One region of the Peribacillus sp. FSL E2-0218 genome, then DNA from elsewhere that is predicted to be linked to it. Evidence: riboswitches for the same ligand, from Rfam matches in the RefSeq annotation. Region 1 holds a riboswitch; the other holds the start of a gene.
What was found. Region 1 has a riboswitch for lysine ahead of MHI53_RS23140 (amino acid permease). Riboswitches for the same ligand answer to the same signal wherever they lie in the genome.

Region 1 (5,319 bases):
GATTCCCTGAAGCCCCCTTACGTCCAAACCATATGACTGCCCGAAGTAACCGAAGGCATCATGCGCTGTAACAAGCACCCGTTGGTCTTCCGGAATTTTATTTATTTCGTCCTGAACGTACCGATCCAGCTCCTCCAACTGCGAAACATATTTTTCATAATGCGAGAGATAGTCCGCTTCATGATCTGGGTCATTGGCAATCAATTCCTTCTTCACCGCCCCTGCAGCAACGATCCATAGCTTCACATCAAACCAAACATGGGGATCATGTTCCGTTGCACTTACTTTACGAAGCTGGTTTTCCTTAAAATCCTCCGTTACGGCGATCGTCGGTTTATTCTTGCCCATCATTTCAAAAATATCGGTCATCTTCCCCTCCAGATGGACTCCGTTATAAAAAATCATATCGGCCGAATCCAGAGTCTTCACATCACCTTGAGTCGCCTTATATAGATGGGGATCGACACCTGGTCCCATTAAACTAGTGACCTCAACATGTTTGCCGCCGATATTCTCAGCCAAGTCCCCAATCATTCCTGTTGTGGCGACGACCTTCAACTTGCCATTGCCTTTATCCTGTTTGGCCGTGTCATTGCCGCATCCTGTTAAGATCAGCACTGCAGCAAGCACCCCTCCGATCGTTTTTAGAAACCCCATCCAAATACCCTCCCTTTTTTATCATTCTAAAATTTTTTACCTAATGCAAATTTTAATGTAAATTTTTTTATATTGTCCTATATACTAAAAAGTTTCCTTCACACAACTTATTTTATACTATACACAAATATTCGAAAAGAGTGCAACTTTTTTACTTTCCAATGATTTTCCCCAACACAAATACTGCTCGGAATGCTTCATTCCCAGCAGTAAAGATGGTGTTTTTACGAAACGATGGAGACAGGGTTATATAACGGGGCGTGAAAGGTGAATATAAAGCAGAGGACTTTTTTCAAAACCGATTATCCGAGGTGCGCTGTGCATTTGAAGATCATCATTTTTCCGGTTTCAAGGATATTGCCAAGTACGCCAATCCCAATTCGATTCCGCAAAGCGCGATCAGGGTGATTAATGTTTGAATCATTTCGATTTCCTCCTCCCTCAAGACCTAAATCAATCTTAAAGGATGAAACCCATATCATAACAACCCCCCATGCCAAAATATATCCAGCGGAAACAACTGCAATCTTGCCCTGAAATGGGTTTCATAAGGTACAATATCATAAAAGAAAAACGGTGATCCCATGACAAATATAAAAGAAATTGCCCAATTTGCCGGTGTATCCGTCTCAACGGTATCTCGTGTATTGAATAATCATCCGTATGTTAGCCCAGATAAAAGAGAAAGTGTCTTACAAGCGATTGAACGATTGAATTATACGCGAAATATCAATGCCATTCATCTTTCAAAGGGGAAAACGAACCTTTTGGGCATCATTCTCCCCTTCACCAATCATCCGTATTACGGGGCTATCGTGAATGGAATCACGAAGCAGGCGAATGCAATCGGATACCATATCGTCATCTTTCAAACCCATTATGAAAGAGAGAAGGAAATTCAAGCCTTGAATATGCTGCAAATGAAGCAACTTGATGGTATTATCATCTGCTCCCGGATTTCGGAAATGAAAGTCCTCCTAAGTTATCAAAAATACGGACCGATTATCTTATGCGAAGATACGGCTCAGGCTGAATTGTCATCCATCAGCATCGACCATTATGCAGCCTTTTCCTGTGCACTTGAATACGTGATCGCTAAAGGATATACGAAGATCGGCTACAGTCTCGGCCGTAAAAAAAGCAGGAACAGTTATCTTCGGACAAAGGCCTTCAACGACATCATGACCAAGCACCAGCTTATGAACAATCAAGAGTGGCTATTCGAGGGCAGTTACCATATCAAGGACGGGGTCCAGCTGTTCCAGCAATGGAGTTCGCTGCCAAACAAGCCGGAGGCCATCATCATCACGAATGATGACACGGCGGCCGGATTCATCCTTACCGCCAATAAATCCGGCATAAGGGTGCCTGAAGATGTAGCCATCCTCGGCTTCAATAATGATAGCCTCAGTGAGATGCTCGATATCTCGACCATTTCCTTACCCCTGGAGTGGATCGGAAAAATGGCGGTGGATTTATTCGAGAATCCCGGTATCATTAAACATGTGAAACTGGACTACGCCCTTATTAAAAGAAAGACCGTGTAATGTCGGCAGTAGGGAGATGATTCTGCCCGCCTAGGAAAAAATAACCACTAAAATTAACCATTGCTATATCTTTGAGATTATTTTATAATTTCAATATAGTAAAGTTTACTCAAGCATTAGCAATCTATCAACGATTGCATGAGTAAAAATCGTACGACGTTTTCTATTAAAGAGACGCAACGATTCATCATAATTGAATACTTCCTCATTTACCGATGAGTTAGAGGCTGCAGCTTACAAGAGTATAACGGACGAGATTCAGGAAAATTGAAGACTCCGTTAAAAAGGGTAAGTTGCCGAAGTTAGGGTATATTCCATGTATATTCTCGCTGGCGGTGTTGCCGAACAGGAACATCACTGTCACGTTTTTTAAAAGCGTGGGGAGCTATCTTCGGAAGGATAAACGGGTTTATTATAAACAGCCGTCGATCTTTTTCGACTGCTGTTTTTTGTTTTTTCCGTATCCTTCCAATAAAAAAGGAGTGTAACATCAATTGTCAAATTCTCAGCCAACATCAAGCCCCACTGAATTGAAAAGGAGCCTGAAAGCGCGGCACTTAATGATGATTTCATTAGGTGGCACGATTGGAACAGGTTTATTCTTAGCAAGCGGCGGCGCCATCCATTCGGCCGGTCCCGGCGGTGCCCTTGTGGCATATGCAGTCATCGGCATCATGGTTTATTACTTAATGACAAGTCTTGCAGAAATGGCAGCATACATGCCAGTGGCCGGTTCGTTCCGTGTCTATGCATCCAAATTCGTCGATCCTTCCTTCGGTTTTGCAATCGGTTGGAACTATTGGTATAACTGGGCAATCACCATTGCTGCCGAATTGGCAGCCGTTGTCCTGATCATGAAGTTCTGGTTTCCTGATACGCCTTCGTTTATCTGGAGTGCCATTGCCCTGATCATGATGTTCCTTATCAACTACATGTCCGTTAAAGGTTTTGGCGAAGCCGAATTCTGGTTTGCCATGATCAAAGTCGTAACAGTGATCATCTTCCTGATCACAGGTGTTCTGATCATTCTTGGAATCATGGGCGGCAAGGACCCCATCGGTTTCTCCAACTTCACGATGGGCGAGGGGCCCTTTAATGGAGGCTTTTTCACGATTTTAGGCGTTTTCATGGCTGCCGGTTTTTCATTCCAGGGCACGGAATTGCTTGGAGTGACGGCGGGAGAAAGCGAAGATCCGGAAAAAAACATTCCCAAAGCGATCAGATCCGTTTTCTGGCGGATTATCTTATTCTACATCCTTGCCATTTTCGTCATTGGCATGATCATTCCGTTTACGGATTCACGTCTGCTTAGTGAAGATGTTGCCGTCAGTCCTTTCACGCTAGTCTTCGAGCGTGCCGGTCTTGCCTTTGCAGCCTCCATCATGAACGCGATCATCTTATCATCCGTACTTTCTGCCGGTAACTCTGGCATGTATGCCTCAACCCGTATGCTCTGGGACTTGGCACGTGACGGGAAAGCGCCGAAATTCCTTGGCAAGCTGGATAAACGGGGAGTTCCGGTCAATGCACTTATCGTCACTGCTTTAGTTGGCTGCCTTGCATTCCTTGCTTCATTTTTCGGGGATGGCGTCGTGTATATCTGGTTATTGAATGCTTCCGGCATGGCCGGCTTCGTTACCTGGGTAGGGATCGCGATTGCCCACTATCGGTTCCGCAAAGCATATTCAGCCCAAGGGCTTGACTTGAATGCATTGCCGTATAGGGCCAAAGGATTCCCATTCGGTCCCATCTTTGCACTTGTTCTATGCATCATCATTATCATTGGACAAGGCTACCAAGCCTTCACAAGCGACGGGATCGACTGGAATTCCATGTTCGTATCCTACATCGGCTTGTTTTTATTCTTCGCCCTATGGTTGGGTTATAAATGGAAGCATAAAACGAAAGTCATTCCCCTTGAGGAATGCGATCTTAAAACGAAATGATCCATATAAAGGACCCGGTCTCCGCCATTTAGGGGGAAGCCGGGTCCTTTTCTCATTTCATTGGCCGATTCCGCTTCCCTCCAGCGATTAAAATTGCCCACCCCATCCAGCAATACCTTATTAAAAGGGGGAACTTCCGGATATTCTTCGTTCATTCCGAGATTCCCGTTTGAATCATTTCGATATTCAAATCCACTTCGATCGGAATATGAGGGTACACCTCTTCCCAATGTTTACGATTGAAATTCCTCGTTTTACTTTTAGCATGATCACCGAGTGCCAGCGGATCTATATTATACCTTTGAAACATGGTCACCATCTCATTCAGTTTCTTACCGAGGATACGTTCCGCTTTGGCTTCTATCTTGTTCACGTCGACGGGTTTGTTCAAGTCGAAGCCTTGAACCTCCAGCAGATTTGCTTTCAATTCCACTTCAATCCTGGCCTTCGGGTTCCGATTGGCATTCGTGATGCGATAACGGACACGTGATTCCACATTATCGATAGTTGTATAATCATTTTCCTTCCATTTAATTTCATAACTCCCCAATTTAAAATTTTCACTAAGGATCTTGAATAAAAAACCGTCCTCATAAGGAATGTATTTGCCAATATATTGATCCCTTTTAAACAGGGCGATCCCTTTCACGATTATTTGGTCGTCCGCCTTTTCCAATAAGGGCATGACCGGATCGATGCCGTTACCATGACTTGCATATAAATACTTATGTAAATCTACATCAGTCAAATTCGTCCTCATATTCTGTTCGATCAACTCTTTTACTTGAACGCCTGGAGTCCTGACCATTTTCGGCTCCATCCTTACGACATCCTCCGCTTTGCCATCAACGATCGCCAAAAACAGGTCCCTTCCCACCATCGGGTCACGCCGATATGTATCTACATAATCATTCAGCCCTCTTCTAGCCAATTCATCACCGTACAGGATGACTGTCAGTCTCCCGCCGACGATGGGAAATGGCGTTTTGGCATTTTCTTGCTGCCGAGTGGCGTTTATATCATGGGAAATCGCTTCATATACCTCTTTCCCTAGATCCGCTTCCTCTCCTGGCTGGGGCACACTGACAACGACTGTACTTTTGATTTTATCCTCACCAGCATCGTCATAGCCGACGATTTCAGCGATTAAAATATCCTCCAATATTTGC
Region 2 (5,319 bases), 1.2 Mb from region 1:
GATTCAGCGAAAATCGTAAAAGTGGATGTAGATGAAAACCAAGAAACAGCTGGGAAATTCGGTGTAATGAGCATTCCGACACTGATCGTCCTTAAAGACGGTGAAGTGGTGGATAAAGTGGTTGGCTTCCAACCTAAAGAAGCTCTTGCTGAGCTTATTGCAAAACACGCTTAATAAACGGGTCAGCTAAAAAAAGCTTCAGGTCTCCGGACTTGAAGCTTTTTTCGCTATCTTGATATATAATAATTGTAAATGGGAGAACAGGAGGCTGAAAGCATGAACCAGCAAATAAAGAATAAACTTGCGCTTCTTCCCGATCAGCCTGGTTGTTATTTGATGAAAGATCGTCAGGGAACGATCATTTATGTAGGCAAGGCGAAAGTGTTGAAGAACCGTGTCCGTTCCTATTTCACGGGATCCCATGATGGAAAGACATTTCGGCTCGTAAATGAGATTGAGGATTTTGAATACATCGTCACATCTTCCAATATCGAGGCTCTCATTTTAGAGCTGAATCTAATCAAAAAACATGATCCAAAATATAATGTCATGCTTAAGGATGATAAAACATATCCCTTCATCAAGCTGACCGCTGAGCGGCATCCCCGCCTGATCATTACGCGAAAGGTCAAAAAAGACAAAGGGAAATACTTCGGTCCGTACCCTAATGCTTTTGCGGCTAACGAAACGAAAAAACTGCTCGACCGCATCTATCCTCTTCGAAAGTGCAATACGCTGCCGGATCGGGTTTGCCTTTATTATCACCTTGGTCAATGTCTGGCTCCATGCGTATATGATGTGGAGGAACAGGAATATAAAAAAATGGTCGATGATATCAACCGTTTCTTGAATGGCGGGCATACAGAGATTAAGAAAGAACTGACCGAAAAAATGCTGGAGGCATCCGAAGAGCTGGATTTTGAGAGGGCGAAGGAGTTTCGTGACAAAATCGCCCATATCGATATCACGATGGAAAAGCAGAAAATGATGACGACCGATTTCATCGACAGGGATGTATTCGGATTTGCCCATGATAAAGGCTGGATGTGCGTTCAAGTATTCTTTGTAAGACAAGGTAAATTGATCGAAAGGGACGTATCCCTATTTCCCGTCTATGATGAACCGGAACAGGAACTGCTCACATTCCTGGGTCAGTTTTACGAGATTACGAACCATTTTAAACCGAAGGAAATCCTGCTGCCCGAGTCGGTGGATGCTGAACTGGCTGAAGGCCTGCTTGGCGTGAAGACGATTCATCCAAAGCGGGGTTCGAAAAAGGATATGTTGAAATTGGCCAATAAAAATGCCTCCATTGCGCTTCAGGAAAAGTTTTCATTGATTGAGCGTGATGAAGAAAGAACGATCAATGCGGTGGAAAACCTTGGCGTGCAATTGGGGATCTATACCCCGCATCGAATTGAGGCCTTCGATAACTCCAACATCCAAGGAAGCGATCCCGTTTCCGCTTTGGTCGTGTTCATTGATGGCAAACCCGAGAAAAGGGAATACCGCAAATATAAGATCAAAACCGTCCAGGGGCCTGATGATTATGAATCCATGCGCGAAGTCGTCCGAAGAAGGTATTCACGGGTATTGAAAGAGGGTCTTCCGCTTCCGGATTTAATCATCATCGATGGCGGTAAGGGACATGTGGAGGCCGTCCGCGATATTTTGGAAAATGAACTGGGCCTGGATATCCCGCTTTCTGGCCTGATTAAAGATGAGAAGCATAGAACATCTCAATTAATGATCGGCAATCCTCTTGAGCTTGTACCGCTTGATTCCCGGAGTCAGGAATTCTACTTATTGCAAAGAATACAGGATGAAGTGCATCGGTTTGCGATTACGTTTCACCGCCAGCTGCGAGGCAAAAATGCCGTGCACTCCCAGCTTGATGATATTCCGGGAGTCGGCGAAAAACGAAGAAAGCAATTATTGAGACATTTCGGTTCATTGAAGAAAATTAAAGAGGCCTCGGTCGAGGAAATTATCGGAGCGGGCATGCCAAAAGGGGTAGCTGAGGGAATCGTGAGAAAATTGCAAGAATAATCTTGCCCCCCACAAATCTCTATGCTATGATTAAAAGGAATTTTTAACTAGACAACTTAAAAGTGCTGATAGAGGTGCGGAATTCAAGAGTAAAAACCTGGAGAAGTATGAGTTTCCATGATGGGTTTTGAAAGGGGAGGACGCCGAAGGAAGACAAGTCTCATAGCTTGTTTTTCTGGTCTGACATTTAATAAATGGCGGATTGTCAGGGTGTATGCCCTGGAGAGCTATCTCACTGTGCTTACAAGATTGGATATGTGATCACAGCAATGAGATATTTCTCATTGCTTTTTTTATTGCCTAAAAAGAGAGGGTGCATGAGGATGGCATTAATCGTACAAAAATTCGGCGGGACATCCGTCGGCAGCGTTGAAAAACTTAAAAATGTTGCCAATCGGGTAATAGAGGAAGCGGAGAAGGGCAATGAGGTAGTCGTCGTTGTTTCCGCAATGGGTAAAACGACCGATCAATTGGTTTCCATGGCCCATGATATATCCAGCACCCCAAGCAAAAGGGAAATGGATATGCTATTGACGACGGGGGAACAGGTTACGATTTCCCTGCTGACGATGGCCTTGCTTGAGAAGGGGCATGAAGCGATCTCGTATACTGGCTGGCAGGCAGGGATGCAGACGGAATCCGTACATGGGAATGCCCGGATATTGGATATTGATGCTTCGAGAATCCAAGCTAGACTGCAAGAAAGGCAGATCGTCGTCGTGGCCGGTTTTCAGGGAAACGATGTTAATGGGGAAATCACTACATTGGGGCGTGGCGGTTCCGATACGACCGCAGTTGCCATCGCTGCAGCGCTCAATGCGGATAGATGTGATATTTACACGGATGTTACGGGTGTTTTCACAACGGATCCCCGCTACATTAAAGAAGCGCGCAAACTGCAATCCATCTCTTATGATGAGATGCTCGAGCTTGCCAATTTAGGGGCGGGCGTGCTCCATCCAAGGGCTGTCGAATACGCGAAAAATTATCAAATCCCGCTTGAAGTCCGTTCAAGCATGGAGAGGGAATCAGGAACGATCATTGAGGAGGAAGCAACTATGGAAGAAAACTTAATCGTGCGCGGCATCGCATTCGAAGATAGCATCACTAGGGTGACGGTTTATGGCTTGCCCCAATCACTTGGTGCATTATCAACCATTTTCATGACGCTTGCGAAAAACCAGATCAATGTTGACATCATCATTCAAAGCATGACTGCAGAGGATACGACCAACTTATCATTCTCCATTAAAAGTGAAGATAAAAAAGCGGCTTTGATCGTGTTGGAAAATAATAAAGAGCAGTTGGCCTTTGACAGGGTTGAAACGGAGGGCGGATTGGCCAAGGTGTCAATCGTTGGATCGGGTATGGTATCCAATCCGGGAGTGGCTGCCGAGATGTTTGAAGTGATGGCCAATACAGGCATCCAAGTGAAAATGGTCAGCACATCGGAAATTAAAGTTTCGACTGTCGTCAATGAGCTGGAGATGGTGAAGGCGGTCGAATCCCTGCATGAAGCATTTAAACTTGGTCAGCATGCAAATGTGCTAGCCTGATTGTATGGAGTCCAGTAAAAAACAGACTTCCGGTAAAAAGGGTAAGTCTGTTTTATGGGCTCGTTAGATTGGATCTCTGGGATCCCATTGAATGGTGAATGTCACTTTTTTTGCGCGGCGTTTAACTTCTTCCGTTGATTCGCTGAGGAATTTTTTTTGCAGTGTGAACTGCTCGGCAAGGAAGCCGGCTTCAAGCTGGAAGTGACAGTCAGGATGTAAATCCAGGCGGCGGCTGATTATTTCACCCGACAAGGATAACTCCATCTCGTTTTTCGTATACTTGATGATTTCCAAATCTCCCCAACCGGCGCTTTGGAAAAATTCAATAACCTCCTGATCGCCATTCAGTGGGAATTTTCTTGCTAACTGTTTACCTGCCCAATAGAGGATCTGATTCGAGTCTTTTCCGAGTATATCATTCAGTAGTACTTCCCTGATTAATTCATATCCGAAAGCCGGAACTTGGAACTCTTCAGTTTGAATTTCTTCCTCTATCGCTGCAGCAATATTTTTTTTCATAGTTTATCGCCTCTTTCTGTAAATCTATTATAAACGTTTTTCTTTTGCAAATTATATTGTTTTTTTATTTATTTGAAACGCAAATGGAAAAAAATGATAAATTATACCGAAATATTAATAGATTCATACATTATTTCTCATAATATAGCCTTGACAAATAAAAAAACATGCATTTTTAGCCAATAATATCTATTTTAAAAAAGAGATTTGTTGTATCCGTTTTCTTGACGCACATAGAAGTCAGGAGTAAAATGGACATGTCACATAATTGTAAGAAAGTATAGGAGAGCTTTTTGCACTCTATACTTTATTTTCACGCGGAGATAAAAGGTAGCCACCAGATTATCTTTGCATGATTTTTCACAAATTAAGGGGGGGCACTTAGTGGCAAAAAATCGCGAGTTTGGGAATCGTAGACTTCATTCACTTCTTGGAGTTATTCCGATTGGTCTATTCCTAATTTTTCATTTATCGGTAAACTTTATGGCAACAAAAGGGGAAGAGACGTTTAATGGGGCCGTTCATTTAATTGAATATACGCCCGTAAAGCTTTTGGTAGAGTGGGTCGTCATCTATCTACCGATCATTTTCCATGCTGTGTACGGTATTTATATTGCCCTTACAGCAAAAAACAATTTGGGGAGATTTAGTTTCTTCCGTAACTGGATGTTCATGCTGCAACGCCTGACTGGAATCATCACGCTGATTTTCCTTGTTTGGCATATTTGGGAGACTAGAGTTCAAGCAGCCATGGGTGCTGAGGTTGATTTTGACATGATGGCAGAGATTTTCTCTAACCCATTCATGATCGTGTTCTATATTGTAGGTATTATTTCTGCAATTTTCCACTTTGCGAATGGATTATGGTCATTTGCAGTGAGCTGGGGTCTGACAGTTTCACCTAAATCGCAAAAAATCATGACGTACGTAACTTTGATCATTTTCGTTCTGCTTTCTTATATCGGCGTTAGCGCAGTTTTCGCTTTCGTTTAAGAAGTTAGAGTTCATTTATAGTATCCGGATAAAAAACATAGCTTTGCTAATGGAAATAAGGGAGTGACAGAATTGGGTAAAGGTAAAATCATTATCGTAGGTGGAGGTCTAGCCGGCTTAATGGCGACGATCAAAGCAGCAGAGCTTGGACAACAGGTTGATTTATTTTCTTTAGTGCCTGTTAAACGCTCTCACTCAGTTT

Region 2: linked by a shared signal. The riboswitch ahead of MHI53_RS17280 (aspartate kinase) and the one ahead of MHI53_RS23140 (amino acid permease) in region 1 are both predicted to bind lysine.

The regions. Positions count from the first base shown of each region.
Region 1 is NZ_CP150304.1:4,767,884-4,773,202, forward strand. It holds gene MHI53_RS23130 (zinc ABC transporter substrate-binding protein) at 1-657, opposite strand, end outside; gene MHI53_RS23135 (LacI family DNA-binding transcriptional regulator) at 1,242-2,204, shown strand; lysine riboswitch at 2,418-2,600, shown strand; gene MHI53_RS23140 (amino acid permease) at 2,699-4,150, shown strand; gene MHI53_RS23145 (Ger(x)C family spore germination protein) at 4,302-5,319, opposite strand, start outside.
Region 2 is NZ_CP150304.1:3,586,046-3,591,364, reverse strand. It holds gene trxA (thioredoxin) at 1-174, shown strand, start outside; gene uvrC (excinuclease ABC subunit UvrC) at 277-2,049, shown strand; lysine riboswitch at 2,111-2,287, shown strand; gene MHI53_RS17280 (aspartate kinase) at 2,373-3,605, shown strand; gene MHI53_RS17275 (YslB family protein) at 3,669-4,124, opposite strand; gene MHI53_RS17270 (succinate dehydrogenase cytochrome b558 subunit) at 4,509-5,117, shown strand; gene sdhA (succinate dehydrogenase flavoprotein subunit) at 5,190-5,319, shown strand, end outside.